3 regions of the Arthrobacter sp. 05T423 genome follow, and region 1 is predicted to be linked to each of the others. Evidence: riboswitches for the same ligand, from Rfam matches in the RefSeq annotation. Region 1 holds a riboswitch; each other region holds the start of a gene.

Region 1 (5,332 bases):
TGGTCATTCGAAACCCGTCAGATCCACGCCGGCCAGACGCCGGACAGCGCCACCGGAGCCCGGTCGCTGCCGATCTACCAGACGACGTCGTTCGTCTTCCCCAGCGCAGAAAGCGCAGCGGACCGCTTCGCGCTCGCCGAGATCGCTCCCATCTACACCCGGATCGGCAACCCCACCCAGGACGCCGTTGAGCAGCGGATCGCCAGCCTGGAAGGCGGGCTTGCCGCACTGCTCCTGAGCTCCGGACAGGCCGCCGAAACATACGCCATCCTCAACATCGCCGAGGCCGGCGACCATGTGGTGGCCAGCCCCAGCCTCTACGGCGGCACGTACAACCTGCTGGCACACACGCTGAAGAAGTTCGGCGTATCCGTCACCTTCGTGGCCGACCCGGACAACCTGCAGCAGTGGCGCGATGCCGTGCAGCCGAACACCAAGCTCTTCTTCGCCGAGGTAGTGTCCAACCCCCGGCAGGACGTCCTGGACATCGAAGGCGTTGCCCGGACAGCCCACGACGCCGGCGTGCCGCTGATCGTGGACAACACTCTTTCCACGCCCTACCTCATCCGGCCGTTCGAGTGGGGCGCAGACATCGTGGTGCACTCGGCCACCAAGTACCTGGGCGGGCACGGAGCCGCCATTGCAGGTGTCATCGTGGATTCAGGAAACTTCGACTTCGGCACGGATCCCGGGCGCTTCCCGGGCTTCAACACGCCGGACCCCACGTACAACGGGCTCGTCTACGCCCGGGACCTCGGCGCGGGCGGAGCCCTGGGGGCCAATCTCTCCTACATCCTCAAGGCGCGAGTCCAGCTGCTGCGCGACCTGGGTTCCGCAGTGTCCCCGTTCAATGCCTTCCTCATCGCCCAGGGCCTGGAGACACTGAGCCTGCGGGTGGAGCGCCACGTGGCCAACGCAGAGGCGGTGGCCAGTTGGCTGGAAGCCCGCGACGACGTCGAGTCCGTGGCCTACGCCGGACTGCCGTCCAGCCCCTGGTACGAGCGTGGCCTTAAGTATGGCTCCAAGGGCACCGGCGCGGTGGTGGCGTTTACGGTGGCCGGCGGCGCCGAAGCCGGCAAGCGCTTTGTGGACGCCCTGGAGCTGCATTCCCACGTGGCGAACATCGGCGACGTCCGTTCCCTGGTCATCCACCCGGCGTCGACCACGCACAGCCAGCTGACTCCGGAACAGCAGAGCGTGGCCGGTGTTGCCCCTGGCCTGGTCCGGCTGTCCGTGGGCCTGGAGCACATCGACGACATCCTTGCCGACCTCGACGCCGGATTCCGCGCGGCCAAAGGCGTCTGACTTCAGGTGCCACGGGTGTGACTCCCGTCCCGTGAGCGGGCCGGGAGTCACACAGCCGTCACATTCTTCGCACATGTGTCCGCCTGTTTCATAAACTTGGCAACAGGTCATGAGTGCCAGCGACAGCCCCGGCTTGCTGGCCGGCAACCCTCCTTCCGCGGTGGGGTGCCCCGGGTGAAGACCTGGCCTGCCGGACTGCTGCCGGCGGGCAAGCGCGTAGAAGAGGTTTAACCCATGACTATTTCTGTCAGCCGCACCGACGTACCCGCTGCCCAGTTTCCGAACGGCACGGTTCCAAGTGCCACGGTTCCCAGTGGCACCAGTCCAAGTGGCACCGTTCCAGACGGCACCGTTTCCAGTGGCACACTTTTCGAGGCCACAAATCAGGATGGCGCTGTCCAGTACGTCAGCATCGGCAGCCTGGAACTTGAGGCCGGCGGATTCCTGCCGGACGTGACCCTGGCCTACGAATCCTGGGGAATGCTCAACGAGGACGGCTCCAACGCCATCCTCGTTCAGCATGCCCTGACGGGCAGCACCCACGTGACCCGGGGAGCCGGGGACGAGGAAGGCTGGTGGGAACAGCTCGCCGGACCCGGTGCGCCGGCGGACACGGACCGGTTCTTTGTCATCTCCATCAATATCCTGGGCGGCTGTTACGGGTCCACCGGACCGTCGTCGGCTGCGCCGGACGGCAAGCCCTGGGGTTCACGTTTTCCGCTGGTGACGCTCAGGGACTCCACCGTTGCCGAGGCGAGGCTCGCCGACCGGCTCGGCATCAGCAGCTGGCATGCAGTGGTGGGCGGATCCATGGGCGGTGCACGCGCGCTCGAGTGGGCAGTGACTTTCCCGGAGCGGGTGCGCCGCTGCGGTGTCATTTCCGTCGGGGCCAGGAGCACCGCCGAACAGATCGCGTTCGCCCAGGCGCAGACGCTCGCCATCCGGCAGGACCGCCACTTCAACGGCGGCGACTACTACGGCGGCCCGGAACCCGAGGAGGGCCTGGCGCTCGCACGCCGGATTGCCCACATCACCTACCGTTCCGCCTATGAACTCGATTTCCGGTTCGGCAGGAATGCCCAGCCCGCCGAGGCGCCGCTGCAGGCTGACGTGCTGGCAGGCCGCGGACGCTACCAGGTGGAGAGCTACCTCGACCATCAGGGCAACAAGCTGGTCCGGCGCTTCGACGCCAACAGCTACATCGCCCTGACGGAAGCACTCATGAGCCATGACGTCACCCGCGGCCGGGGGACGCTTAAGGAAGCCCTGGCCCGCGCCTCCGCCGACTTCTTCGTTGCCGCCGTGGAGACGGACAGGCTGTACTTTCCCGCCCAGTCGGTGGAACTCGCCGAAGCACTGCCGGGGAACGTGGATGTCCACATGATCGATTCGCCGATCGGTCACGACGGCTTCCTCACGGAGATCGGGCAGCTGAACGCCCAGCTCAGGGCGCACTTCCTCAACTGACGCCGCACCGGCGGGCCCGCCGCCGGCGCGGATGCCCGGGGGCATCGTGGCGCGCCCGGACAATTCTTCGGCCGCAGCGGCGCCTCGCATGTGCATTTCTGCAGATGTGCCCTGCACTATTTGGCGTTGAGGTTGCCTGTTGGGCAGACCATACTCGTTGAATCCGGCGTTCGTGGTGCGCATCACATCCGTTCGCCATCGACTGGTCCCCGTGGTGTCGAGGAAGACGCCGAAGGAGTTCGCAATGAGTACGGAAAGCTCCGCCGCAAGGCGTACAGAGGAAACCGACGTCAAGGCCTCAGGCCTCAAAAAGGTTGTCACGGCGTCCATGGCCGGCACCGTCGTGGAGTGGTACGAGTTTTTCCTCTACGCCTCGGCCGCCACCCTGGTCTTCGGCAAGGCCTTCTTCCCCAATGCAGGCAGCGAGCTGGACGGCATCATCGCCGCCTTCCTCACATACGCCGTCGGCTTCATTGCCCGCCCGATCGGCGGCATCGTCTTCGGCCACTTCGGGGACAAGTTCGGCCGCAAGCAGCTGCTGCAGCTGAGCATCATCCTGGTGGGTGTCTCCACCTTCCTGATGGGCTGCCTGCCGACGTTCCAGCAGGTCGGCTACTGGGCCCCCGCGCTCCTGGTCTTCCTGCGGTTCGCCCAGGGCTTCGCCGTCGGCGGTGAATGGGGCGGGGCAGTCCTCCTCGTGGCAGAGCACAGCCCCAGCAAGTCCCGCGGCTTCTGGGCCAGCTGGCCGCAGTCCGCCGTGCCCATGGGCAACCTGCTCGCCACGGCCGTGCTGTTCATCCTGTCCTCCACGCTGACCCAGGAAGCCTTCCTCGGCTGGGGCTGGCGTGTGGCGTTCTGGCTCTCCGCTGTGATCGTCCTGATCGGCTACTACATCCGCACCAAGGTCAACGATGCCCCGATCTTCCTGGAAGCCCGCAAAGAGGTCGAGGCCGGCCATAAGGGCTACGGCGTTGCGGAGGTGTTCAGGCGCTACCCGCGTGGCGTTTTCACCGCCATGGGCTTGCGCTTTGCCGAGAACATCCTCTACTACCTCGTGGTGACCTTCTCCATCACCTACCTGAAGACGGTGGTCCAGGCCGACACCACCCGGATCCTGCTGCTCCTGCTGTTCGCCCACGCCCTGCACTTCGTCGCCGTTCCGCTGGTCGGCAAGCTGTCGGACCGCTTCGGCCGCAAGCCCGTCTACATGGCGGGCGCCATCCTGGGGTCCACCTGGGGTTTCTTCGCCTTCCCGATGATGGATACCAAGAACGACGTGATCATCCTGGCGTCCATCATGATCGGCCTGCTGTTCCACGCGCTCATGTATGCCGGCCAGCCGGCGATCATGGCGGAAATGTTCCCCACCCGGATGCGCTACTCCGGTGTCTCGCTGGGCTACCAGGTGACCTCGATCGTCGCCGGCTCACTGGCCCCGATCATCGCCGCCTCGCTCCTGGCCACCTACAAGTCCTCCACACCGGTGGCGATCTACCTGCTCATTGCCTGCGCCATCACTGCCGTCGCGGTGTTCTTCCTGAAGGAAACCCGCGGCATTTCGCTCCACGACGTGGACGCGGCCGACGCCCAGGGCACCGCTGACCTCCTCGCGGCCGGCAAGAAGTAGGTCCGGCTCTCCAACCACGAACCAGTCAAGCTGCCCGGCCCCCCACGTCAGCGGGGCCGGGCAGTCGGCCGTTCACCGACCCCAAGGCAGGATTCCCATGAAGGCAGCAGTCCTCTACTCCACCGTTCCCAACGCTGACACGTCTGCCGGCGCCGCCGCACGGAAACCCAGCTACAAGGAGGCCCGGCCTCTTGTGGTCCAGGAGCTGGAACGGCCGGAGCCCCGTGCCGGCGAGCTGGGCGTTGCCATCACCTACTCCAGCCTGTGCCATTCGGATCTTTCCGTGGTGGACGGTTCGCGGGTGCGGCCCCTTCCCATGGCGCTGGGCCACGAGGCGGTGGGACGGGTGGTGTCCGTCGGGGCCGGCGTCTCCGATGTAACGGTAGGCGAGCATGTGGTGCTGGTGTTCGTGCCCAGCTGCGGGGACTGCCGTGCCTGCCGGTCCGGCCGTCCTGCTCTGTGCCACCGGGCGGCCGAGGTCAACGGCTCGGGCGATCTGCTGCACGGCGAGGCGCTGCTGCGGACGCCGGCGGGGGAGCGGATCAACCATCACCTGGGCGTCTCGGCTTTTGCCGAATACGCGGTGGTGGCCCGGGAGTCGGTGGTGGTGATCGACGACGACGTCCCGGACACTGTCGCGGCGATGTTCGGTTGCGCCGTGCTCACCGGCATGGGAGCGGTGCTCAACACCGCAGCCGTCATGGCCGGGCAATCGGTGGCCGTCTTCGGGCTCGGGGCGGTGGGCCTTTCCGCCGTCATGGCCGCGTCCCTGGCCGGCGCCGGCAGCGTGATCGCCATCGATCCCAATCCGGGCAAGCACCAGCTCGCCCGCGACAGCGGCGCCACCGCTGTGGGTACGCCCGGGGACGCCGCCCGCCTGATCGCGGAGGCGGCGGGCGACGGCGTGGACGTCGCCATCGAGGCTGTCGGCTC
Region 2 (5,332 bases), on a different contig from region 1:
GATCCGGACCGCATCCTGCACTCCTTTCCCGACCTTCAGCCGGGCACCGAGGCCTGCGAACGCGGCTGCAAGCACGACGCCACCGCCGTCAACTGCGGCGTTGATGCCTGGGTCGCAGCCGGGCACGCCGGCCCCACCGGAGCAGCCAGGCTCGTGTCCCTGCGCCGCCTGCTAGGCACCGACCCCCGCATGGAGGCCCAGGAAACCAAGGAACTCGGCAGCGTCAGCTAGCGCCCACGGCCGCAGCGCGGCCGGAACCTCCCCGCCCCGACCGGCCTTTGAGGGTAGTTTGGAAGCATGACCCAACCCGCTTCAACCTACAACGATGACCTGCGTCTGGCCCACGTGCTGGCCGATTCCGTGGACGACCAGACCATGAGCCGGTTCAAGGCGCTGGACCTTCAGATCGAGACGAAGCCAGATCTGACGCCGGTCACCGATGCGGACAAGGCCGCCGAGGAGTCCATCCGCGGCCAGCTGTCCCGCTCCCGCCCCCGCGACGCCGTGCTCGGCGAGGAGTTCGGAAGTTCCGGCCACGGTTCGCGCCGCTGGATCATCGACCCCATCGACGGCACCAAGAACTTTGTTCGCGGCGTTCCGGTTTGGGCCACGCTGATCGCCCTCGTCGACGAAGGCGAACCCGTCGTGGGCGTGGTCAGCGCACCGGCACTGGGCAAGCGCTGGTGGGCGGCCAAGGGCGCCGGCGCCTACACAGGCCGTTCCCTAGCGGCCGCCACGAGGCTCAAGGTGTCCAATGTGTCCAGCCTCGCCGACGCCTCGCTGTCCTACTCCAGCCTCGGCGGCTGGAAGGACCGCGGAAACCTCGATGAGTTCCTGCAGCTCACCGAGGATGTGTGGCGCACCCGCGCCTTCGGGGATTTCTGGTCCTACTGCCTGGTGGCCGAAGGAGCGGTGGATATCGCCTGCGAACCGGAGCTGAACCTGTACGACATGGCGGCGCTGGTGCCGATCGTGACGGAGGCAGGCGGCCGCTTCACCTCCCTCGAGGGCACGGACGGCCCGTTCGGCGGCAATGCACTGGCTACCAACTCGATCCTGCACTCTGAAGTCCTCAAGCGTCTCAACCCGCAACTGGACGACTTGCTTTAGTTTCCGCTCCGAAGCCCCTCAGCTMAATTTTGCGACGGCGGGCGCCCTCTTTTGGTGGCGCCCGCCGTCGTTTCTTCGGCAGCAGGCCGAATATCTGGCCCACGTAATAATCCGCTTAACATTCCGGACCGCCTTTTTCTTCGCCCGTCCGGATGTCCTAGTCTCGTAACAGGTCACGAGTGCCAGCGCTAAACCCCGGTTAGCTGGCCGGCAACCCTCCATTCGCGGTGGGGTGCCCCGGGTGACGACCAGGCCGATCCGGAACGGACGCGGCAAGCGCGGATCCCCGTCACACGGGGTCCTTTTCTCAGTGAGGTCCCATGACGACTGCCATCATTTCTTCCACCACCGACGCCGGCGTGCTGGATGGCCGGTTTGCGGCCGCCGGCCGTCCCCTGGCCGCCGTCACCGGCGCGGAGATCCAGGCACCGCTGATCCAGGGCGGCCACATCCGTTACGCCAACCTTGACTACGGCGCCTCCGCGCCTGCGCTGTCGGTTGTTTCCGCATACCTCAATGAGATCCTGCCGTATTACGCGAGCGTGCACCGCGGCGCCGGCTATGCCTCGCAGATCAGCACGTCCGTGTACGAGAACGCGCGCGACATCGTCCGGGAGTTCGTGGGCGGCCGCGCGGATGACGCCGTCATCTTCACCCGGAACACCACCGACTCCCTCAACCTCCTGGCCGGCTGCCTCCCGGTGGAGGACCACCACCACACGGGGGAAGTGCTCTACCTCGACATCGAGCACCACGCCAACCTGCTGCCGTGGCAGGGCGTGCCGCACCGCAGCGTGGTGGCCTCGGACACGCTGGAAGCCACCATCAGCAGCCTGCGGGCGGAACTGGAGCACGGCGATGTCAGCCTCCTGGCTGTGACTGGCGCCTCCAACGTCACCGGGGAAATCCTTCCGATCCGGCGCCTTGCTGCGCTGGCCCATGAATTCGGCGCCCGGATCGTGGTGGACGCCGCCCAGCTCGCGCCGCACCGCCGCGTCAACATCGCCGCAGACGACGTCGACTACCTCGCCTTCTCCGGCCACAAGCTCTACGCCCCCTTCGGCGCCGGCGTCCTGATCGGCCGTCCTGACTGGCTCGACGCCGGCACCCCGCACCTCGCCGGCGGCGGTGCGGTCAGTGAAGCCAGGCTCGACGGCGTCAGCTGGGCCACCGGCCCCGCCCGCCACGAGGGCGGCTCACCCAACGTGCTCGGTGCGGCCACCCTGGCCCGGGCAACCCAGGTCATCGCTGCCCTGGACCCGCAGAGCTGGCACGCCCACGAGGCTGCCATCCGGTCCTTCCTCGTCGAAGGATTGCGCGAGATCGACGGCGTCACCGTCCACCAGATCTTCGCTGACAGCGACCCGGACGACGCCATCGGTGTGGTCAACTTCTCCGTGGAGGGTTACGACGCCGGTTTGGTGGCCGCCTACCTGTCCGCCGAACACGGCGTGGGCCTGCGCGACGGCCGCTTCTGCGCCCACCCGCTGCTGAAGCGCCTCGGCCTGCCGTCCGGTTCGCTGCGTGCCAGCTTCGGCGTGGGATCACGGCTGGAGGACGCCCGGCGGCTGCTCGCCGGCATCGGGGAGCTATGCCGCTCCGGCCTGGGCTGGGACTACGTAGTGGACGCCGGGCGCTGGGTTCCGGCAAATGACACGCGCACGTACCCCGACTGGGCACCCAACACCCCCGGCACCGCCGGCGCCGCACCCTGTGTACAGGACTGACGGCGCCCAGGACTGACGTCACCCGGTCCTGCTGCCGCAACGGTCACCGTACGGTAGATTCGAAAGGTAATTTTCGACGTCGGCCTAAGGAGACTGTGCGTGGCACGGGGTGGTCCCAAACTTCATCACGGGCGTCGGCAGGAGCTGGGACAGAGCTTCCGGGACGGCGGCGAGCACTACCACCGCGTGCGTCCCGGCTACCCTCGCGACTCCGCCGACTGGCTCATTCCGGCCGGGGCGCGTACGGCCGCGGATATCGGCGCCGGAACGGGGAAGTTCACCGCGCTGCTGGTGGAACGCGGGCTCAGCGTCAGCGCGGTGGACCCCTCCCTGGACATGCTCGAGCAGCTCAGCCTCGCCTATCCCGGGGTTCAGGCTTTGGAGGGGACCGCGGAGGAGACCGGACTGCCCGGGGCGGCATTCGACGTCGTCAGCGTTGCCCAGGCGTGGCACTGGTGCGACCCGCTGCGGGCAAGCACGGAACTTTCCCGGATCCTCAAGCCCCAGGGCGTGCTGGGCCTGATCTGGAACCAGCTGGACACGTCAGTGCCATGGGTGCACCGGCTTTCCCGCATCATGCACGCCGGGGACGTCCACAAACCGGATTTCCGCCCCAGGATCGGCCCGGAATTCACGTCCCTGGAAAGCCACCTGACCCGGTGGGAGGATCCCGTCACCCCGGACGACATCCTTGAGCTGACAAAGTCCCGCAGCTACTACCTCGCGGCCAACGACGCCACCCGTGCCAAGGTGGCCGGCAACCTGACCTGGTACCTGCACGAGCACCTGGGGCATGCCGGGGACGAAGAGCTGCAGCTCCCCTACCTCACCCAGACCTGGCGGGCTGTCAGGGCCGAGCGCCGTGGTGGCAGCAGGTAGGCTTGACGCTGTGAAGACCAGCACGCCCTCCTCCTCGATCGAGGACTACGTTAAGGTCATCTATTCCTTCACGGAATGGCAGGACAAGCCCATCACCTCCACGCAGCTTGCACAGCGCCTCGGGGTAGCCAATTCATCGGTCTCCGAGATGGTGCGCAAGCTCAAGGACCAGGGCCTGGTCCTGCACAAACCGTACAGCGCCATCACGCTAACGCCGCAGGGCGTCCGGCTTGCCCTCTCCATGGTCAGGCGGCACCGGCTGATCGAAACGTATCTGGTCGAGGACCTCGGATACAGCTGGGACGAAGTCCACGACGAGGCCGAGCAGTTGGAACATGCGGTCTCGGACACGTTTATTGAGCGGCTGGCGGACCGGCTGGGTAACCCTGCCAGGGACCCGCACGGCGATCCCATCCCCTCGGCCGACGGAACCGTCCGGATGCCCTCCGCCCACCGGATGATCGAGCTCGATGACGGCCACACCGGCAGGATCACCAGGATCAGCGACGAGAATCCCGAATTGCTGCGTTACCTCGCTGCGGAAAAAATCAGCCTCGACGCCGACGTCGAAGTGCGCGGCCGCAAGCCCTTCGGCGGCGCCCTGGTGGTCCGCATCGGCGCACACGGGACCGGCCGCGACGTAGACCTCGCCGACGAGGTGGCCTCCGCACTGTGGATCCACAGCGATTCCGCCCACCCCGGCTGCCGCATGGTGGGACTGTAGCCGCGGTGCGGGCTCCCCTGGCCGGTCGCACCGGCGCCGCCCCCAAGACAAACTCCGGCTACGGCTGGCGGGTCTGGACGGCCGTAGCCGCGGGCGGCCTGCTGGGCACCGAACTCCGGTACGTGCTGGGCCTGCTGTTCCCGGACCAGCCAGGAGACCTGCCATGGGCCACGCTGGGCATCAACATCGCCGGGAGCTTCGTCCTCTCGGCCCTCACCACTGTCTGGATTGCCCGGCCACACACTGCGTTCTGGCTCCGGGCCGCCATCGGCCCGGGTGTGCTGGGCTCGTTCACCACGTTCTCCGCCGTCGTATTCTCCACCGACCAGCTGACCCGCACCGGGCTCCCGGTACTGGGGCTACTCTACGTGGGACTGTCCGTCCTGCTGGGGATGGCGGCGGCGGCCGCCGGCTGGCGGACCGGCAAGGTGCTCGGCAGTACTGATGGGACCGGAACGTGACGGCAATTCTCGTGGGTGTTTTCGGCATCGCTGGAGCCCTCCTCAGGTTTGTTGTGGACGGCTGGCTGGCCGGCTACCCGTCGCCGCGGCGGCACTGGCCGTGGGCTACCCTGCTGGTCAATGTGGCAGGTTCGTTCGTGATCGGACTGTCCGTGGGCGCCACTGCCGCGTTCGGCCCCGAATGGCACTCAGCCCTGGCCACCGGATTCGCCGGGGGCTTGACCACCTTCAGTTCCTGGACCACTGCGACGGTGCGGCTGGCCAGTGAACGGCGCTACCTCGCCGCCGCCGGCAACATCCTCGCCAATCTGCTGCTGGGGCTGGCCGCGGCCGCAGCAGGCCTTGCCATTACTGGCGGTTAGCCTGCACCGGGTTGCGGATTCCGACGGCGGAGCACGCCGCACCCAGCAATAGCAGCGCGGCCGTAGCCA
Region 3 (5,332 bases), on a different contig from region 1:
CCACGAGTTCAAGTGCTTCGGCGCTGAGGACCACCTCCACTGCGGGATCGGCTGCTGCCGCGGCCACGTCGTCGGCACGGATGTGGGCCGTGCCGATCAGGAACGTGCCGCTGCGGACGCCCGGCCTCACTCCGTGGCGTCCCCCGGTCCCTGCCATTGGACCAGCCCCTGCCATGGCCCTAGAAGTCCAGCAGGTTCCGGCGGAAGCCGCCGTCGCCGTAGCTCGTCCGCAGCAGCCCGCGACGGCGCAGCACCGGCGCCAGCCGGTCCAGCACGCCATGGATGGTGGCCGGGTCCACGAAGCCGGAGAAGAGGAAGCCGTCGCCGCCCACTGCGGCCCCGGTTTCCTCAAGGTAGTCGGCGATTTCCTCGGCCGTGCCGATGATGCTGTCACCGGCCCCGCCGCTTCGGGCCTGCAGGATCTCCCGCAGGGTGGAACCCGGCGGCGCGGCCTTGGTGAAGTGCTCCAGGGTGCCCTGGTTGCTGTTGGTGCTGAGCTCGGGAAGGGGCGCGTCGAGGTCGAACTTCTTGAAGTCGATGACGGACAGGTAGGAGATCGAGTTGAGCTGGCTGTCGATGTCCCGCTGCGTGAGCTCGCGGCGGGCGGTCCGCAGCTCCTCGGCCTCGGCCTCGGAGCCGGTCACGGTGGGCTTCAGGACGAACAGCACCTTGACGTCGTCGGCGTTCCGTCCGGCCGCGGCGGCCTCGGCGCGGATGGAGTCGCGGTAGGCCTTCATGCCGCCGGCACCGCGGGCCAGCGCAATCGCAACATCCGCGTTCGCCCCGGCGAAGGCCTTGCCCCGCGGGGATGCCCCGGCCTGCACCAGCACCGGTTCCTCCGGCAGCGGGGCCGTGTTCAGAGGTCCCCGGACCTTGAAGAACTCCCCGTCGTGGTGGATCGGCCGGACCTTGGTGTGGTCCGCGAAGACGCCTGCCCTGGTGTCCTCCAGGATGGCGTCCGGTTCCCAGCTGCGCCAAAGCTTCCGCACGACGCCTACGAACTCCTCGGCCTTCTCGTAGCGGAGGTCGTGCTCGATCTGCTGGTCCAGCCCGTAGTTCTGCGCGGCAAGGTCGCTGCCGGAGGTCACCACGTTCCAGCCCAGCTGTCCGTTGGAGAAGTGCTGCAGCGTGGCAAGCAGCCGGGCTGCGGTGAACGGCGGATAGAACGAGGCGCTGATGGTGGGCACAATGCCGAGGTGCTCCGTGGCGGACAGCAGGTACGGCACCAGGGCCAGCGGATCGTGCTTCGGGGCAAAGGATGCCTGCGCCAGCGAAACCTCCGCGCTGCCGCCGTAGGTGTCGGGGACGGTGAGCGAGTCCTCGATGATGAACAGGTCCAGCCCCGCCCGTTCAAACTCCCGGACCGCGTGCTGGTAAGGGGCGGGTTTCTTCCAGTCATAGCCGATTCCGTACCCGGGCGTCCCCCAGCCCTGGACCCCGAAGCCGTGGCCCACAAACCATCCAAAGTGCAGCATGGGAGTCACTGTATTCGCGGTCGAATCATTCACTGCGGCCTGGTTTCATCCGGCGTTACGGCGGTTCATCTCCCGTCATTATCCTCCCGGCCAACGGCTTTGTGACCGCAACGCGGGGTCACTTACGGCCGCTTCCGCACCCGGATTGGGCCGTAAGTGACCCCGCGTTGCCGTTTGGTGCGTTACGGAAGATGACGGCGGCGGCGGTGCGCGCCGCCGCCGTCAGTGCTACGTTTTCGGGGAGTAATGAGTACCGGCATTAAGCCCTGACTGGCCGGTCGGCAACCCTCCTTCCACGGCGGGGTGCCTCAGGTGAATACTCGGCATATCGACCACTTCGAGCTGCAAGCGTGAGAAAAGGAGATCCGTCGTGTCAGACGCCCCCGGCGTTGCAACGCTGCCGTCCCAGCAGGATAAACCTGAGGAAAAGCTGTCCTACCGCCTGATCACGGGGCCGGACGACCGCTCGTTCTGTGAGCGCATCTCCGCGGCCCTGGCCGAGGGGTACGTGCTGCACGGCAGCCCGGCCGCCACGTTCAACGGCACCAGCGTCATCGTGGCCCAGGCCGTCATCCTGCCGGACGCCGTCGCCAGCGCGGATGCCGCCGTCGCCACCGCCGTGGACCGGCTGGACTCCGACGAGGACCTCAGCGCAGAAGCCTACGAGGGCCACGCATGAGCTACGCCGGAGACCTCACCCCGCAGGACGCGTGGGCCAAGCTCGAAGAAGGCGCCGTCCTGGTTGATGTGCGCACCGAAGGCGAATGGGCGCACATCGGCATCCCGGACACTAAGGCAACCGACAACGACCCCCTGTTCATCCAGTGGACCTTTCCCGGCGGCATCCCCAACCCCGACTTCGTCGAGCAGCTGAAGCAGCAGGCTCCCGAGGACACCAAGGCGGAGCTGCTTTTCCTCTGCCGCTCCGGCCAGCGCTCCATCGCCGCCGCCATCGCCGCCACGCAGGCCGGTTTCACCGCCTACAACGTGCTCGAAGGCTTCGAGGGCGAACCCGACCGCTACGGCGAGCGCACCGTGAACGGCTGGAAGAACCGCGGACTGCCGACGAACCTGGGAAAGAACTAAGTTGACTTTTAATCACGACGCCGCCGGCTGGAGCCCCGATACCCAGGCCGTCCGCGGCGGACTTGACCGCACCAATTTCCAAGAGACCACCGAGCCGGTCTTCCTGAACTCCGGATTCGTCTACGAATCCGCCGCGGCCGCCGAGCGCGCCTTCACCGGCGAGGACGAACGCTTCGTTTACTCGCGCTACGGCAACCCCTCCGTGGCCACCTTCCAGGAACGGCTCCGCCTGCTCGAAGGCACCGAGGCATGTTTTGCGACGGCGTCCGGCATGTCCGCCGTGTTCACCGCCCTTGGCGCCCTGCTCGCGGCCGGGGACCGCGTGGTGGCCAGCCGTTCCCTGTTCGGCTCCTGTTTCGTGATCCTCAACGAAATCCTGCCCCGCTGGGGCGTGGAGACGGTGTTCGTGGACGGCCCGGACCTCGAGCAGTGGCGCGCGGCCCTCTCGGTCCCCACCGCCGCCGTGTTCTTCGAATCCCCGTCCAATCCCATGCAGGAAATCGTGGACATCGCGGCGGTCAGCGAACTCGCCCACGCCGCCGGCGCCAAGGTTGTGGCGGACAACGTCTTCGCCACACCGCTGCTGCAGCGCTGCGGAGACCTGGGCGCGGACGTGATCGTCTACTCCGGCACCAAGCACATCGACGGCCAGGGCCGGGTGATGGGCGGCGCCATCCTGGGCACCAAGGAATTCATCGACGGGCCGGTCAAGCAGCTCATGCGCCACACCGGCCCGGCGCTGTCCTCGTTCAATGCCTGGGTCCTCACGAAGGGCCTCGAGACCATGGCGCTGCGCGTGAACCACTCCTCCGCCACGGCACTGCGCCTGGCCGAATGGCTGGAAGCCCAGCCCGCCGTCAACTGGGTCAAGTACCCGCTGCTCAAGTCGCACCCGCAGTTCGAGCTTGCGGCCAAGCAGATGAAGGCCGGCGGCACCGTCCTCACGCTGGAGCTTGCGACGACGGCCGGCCAGTCGGGCAAAGAAGCCGCCTTTGCGCTTTTGGACGCCCTGAGGATCATCGACATCTCCAACAACCTTGGCGACGCCAAGTCGCTGATCACCCATCCCGCCACCACGACGCACCGGGCCATGGGTCCGGAAGGACGCGCCGCGATCGGGCTCAGCGACGGAGTGGTGCGGCTGTCCGTCGGGCTGGAGGATGCGGATGACCTCATCGGTGACCTGGAGCAGGCACTCAAGCAGATCTGATCCGTTGGGGCAGGATGTGGGTATGCCCATTGATGTTGAAGCGGTGCGCAGGCAGACCCGCGGCGTCCTGAACGTAGCCCATTTCAATAACGCGGGAAGTTCCCTCATGCCCGGTCCTGTGGCGGACACCGTGATGCGCCATTTACGCCGTGAAGAGGAAATCGGCGGCTATGAGGCGGCCGAGGAGGCTGCTGATCGGCTGGAAAACGTCTACTCCTCGGTGGCCCGGCTGATCGGAGCACAGCCGAATGAGATAGCCCTGGCCGAAAACGGCAGCCGGGCGTGGGCAGCGGCGGTGTACAGCTTTCCCTTTGTTCCGCGGATGCGGCTGCTGATCGGCCGCACCGAGTATGCCGGCAACGTCATTGCGCTGCGCCAGCTGGCGCGGCGCCACGACCTTCGGATTGTGGTTCTCGACGACGACCCATACGGCCAGGTCGACGTGCAGCACCTGCAGAGGGAGCTTGAGCGTGGAAGCGTCGCCATGGTCGCCCTGACTCATGTGCCCATGGCCAACGGCCTGGTCAATCCGGCGGCCGAGGTCGGCAGGCGCTGCCGTGCCGCCGGGGTGCCGTTTGTGCTTGACGCATGCCAGTCGGTGGGCCAGATGGCGCTGGATGTGCAAACACTGGGTTGCGACGTGCTGGCGGGCACTGGCCGAAAATTTCTCCGCGGGCCGCGTGGCACCGCGTTCCTCTACGTGCGGGCGTCAGTCCTGGAACGGCTTGAACCCGCCATGCTGGACGGGCATTCCGCCGTTCCGGCCGGCAAGGAAGGCCTTGAAGTCCGCCGCGATGCCCGGCGCTTCGAAAGCTGGGAGAGCAGTGCCGCGGGAAGGCTGGGGCTGGGACGCGCCGTCGATTATGCCCTGGCCCTTGGCCTGGACGCTGTGCAGGAGCGGGTGGCTGGCCTTGCAGAACAGCTGCGGAACGAACTGGCGGCGGTTCCGGCGGTCACTGTCCATGACCGCGGGATCATCCGCTGCGGCATCGTCACGTTTTCGGTTGCTGGCAGCGAGGCGGGCAGCATAAGGTCCCGGCTGGCGAACCACCGGATCAACGTCTCTGTGGCACCCCTCACGGAGGCCCATTCCGTCCTCACGCAGACAGCACAAGGGCCGGAGACCGTGGTGCGCGCTTCCGTTCACTACTACAACACGGAGGCAGAGATCCAGCGGCTGGTCTGCCTCCTTCGGTGAACGTCCTTCGATATGGCTGGTGTTCGCCTGGCAGTCAGCCCATCCCGGCAGTCAAGCTAATTGGCTTCCGCGAGGGTCATCGCGAAGCGCTTCTGCCCGTCGGTCCACTGCCCTGCCACGGAGAACCCGGCCGATTCCAGCTCGCTGGCCACGCCGTCAAGGCGGAACTTGGCGGAAATCTCGGTGCGCAGTTCCTCCCCTTCGTGGAACCGCACATCCATGCCCACGCCCGGCAGCCGCACCAGCATCGGTCTGGTGGCGCGTAGCCGCATTTCGATCCACTCTTCCTGAGGCATCCACACCGCCACGTGTTCGAAGGCCATCACGTCAAAGTCGGCGCCCAGCTGGGTATTGAGAACCCGG

Evidence for each region. Region 1 has a riboswitch for S-adenosylmethionine ahead of metX (homoserine O-acetyltransferase MetX). Riboswitches for the same ligand answer to the same signal wherever they lie in the genome.
Region 2: linked by a shared signal. The riboswitch ahead of AC1DFE_RS01710 (aminotransferase class V-fold PLP-dependent enzyme) and the one ahead of metX (homoserine O-acetyltransferase MetX) in region 1 are both predicted to bind S-adenosylmethionine.
Region 3: linked by a shared signal. The riboswitch ahead of AC1DFE_RS15520 (DUF1737 domain-containing protein) and the one ahead of metX (homoserine O-acetyltransferase MetX) in region 1 are both predicted to bind S-adenosylmethionine.

The regions. Positions count from the first base shown of each region.
Region 1 covers NZ_JBFTLC010000005.1:159,965-165,296, reverse strand. The annotation lists gene AC1DFE_RS06475 (bifunctional o-acetylhomoserine/o-acetylserine sulfhydrylase) at 1-1,305, shown strand, start outside; SAM riboswitch class IV at 1,411-1,526, shown strand; gene metX (homoserine O-acetyltransferase MetX) at 1,540-2,772, shown strand; gene AC1DFE_RS06465 (MFS transporter) at 3,017-4,399, shown strand; gene AC1DFE_RS06460 (alcohol dehydrogenase catalytic domain-containing protein) at 4,497-5,332, shown strand, end outside.
Region 2 covers NZ_JBFTLC010000001.1:355,930-361,261, reverse strand. The annotation lists gene rsgA (ribosome small subunit-dependent GTPase A) at 1-231, shown strand, start outside; gene hisN (histidinol-phosphatase) at 298-1,110, shown strand; SAM riboswitch class IV at 1,282-1,395, shown strand; gene AC1DFE_RS01710 (aminotransferase class V-fold PLP-dependent enzyme) at 1,431-2,837, shown strand; gene AC1DFE_RS01705 (class I SAM-dependent methyltransferase) at 2,937-3,716, shown strand; gene AC1DFE_RS01700 (metal-dependent transcriptional regulator) at 3,727-4,440, shown strand; gene AC1DFE_RS01695 (fluoride efflux transporter FluC) at 4,446-4,901, shown strand; gene AC1DFE_RS01690 (fluoride efflux transporter FluC) at 4,898-5,263, shown strand; gene AC1DFE_RS01685 (MFS transporter) at 5,250-5,332, opposite strand, start outside.
Region 3 covers NZ_JBFTLC010000021.1:55,506-60,837, reverse strand. The annotation lists gene AC1DFE_RS15530 (aromatic amino acid ammonia-lyase) at 1-157, opposite strand, end outside; gene AC1DFE_RS15525 (NtaA/DmoA family FMN-dependent monooxygenase) at 180-1,475, opposite strand; SAM riboswitch class IV at 1,718-1,832, shown strand; gene AC1DFE_RS15520 (DUF1737 domain-containing protein) at 1,846-2,154, shown strand; gene AC1DFE_RS15515 (rhodanese-like domain-containing protein) at 2,151-2,561, shown strand; gene AC1DFE_RS15510 (O-succinylhomoserine sulfhydrylase) at 2,563-3,771, shown strand; gene AC1DFE_RS15505 (aminotransferase class V-fold PLP-dependent enzyme) at 3,794-4,969, shown strand; gene egtD (L-histidine N(alpha)-methyltransferase) at 5,026-5,332, opposite strand, start outside.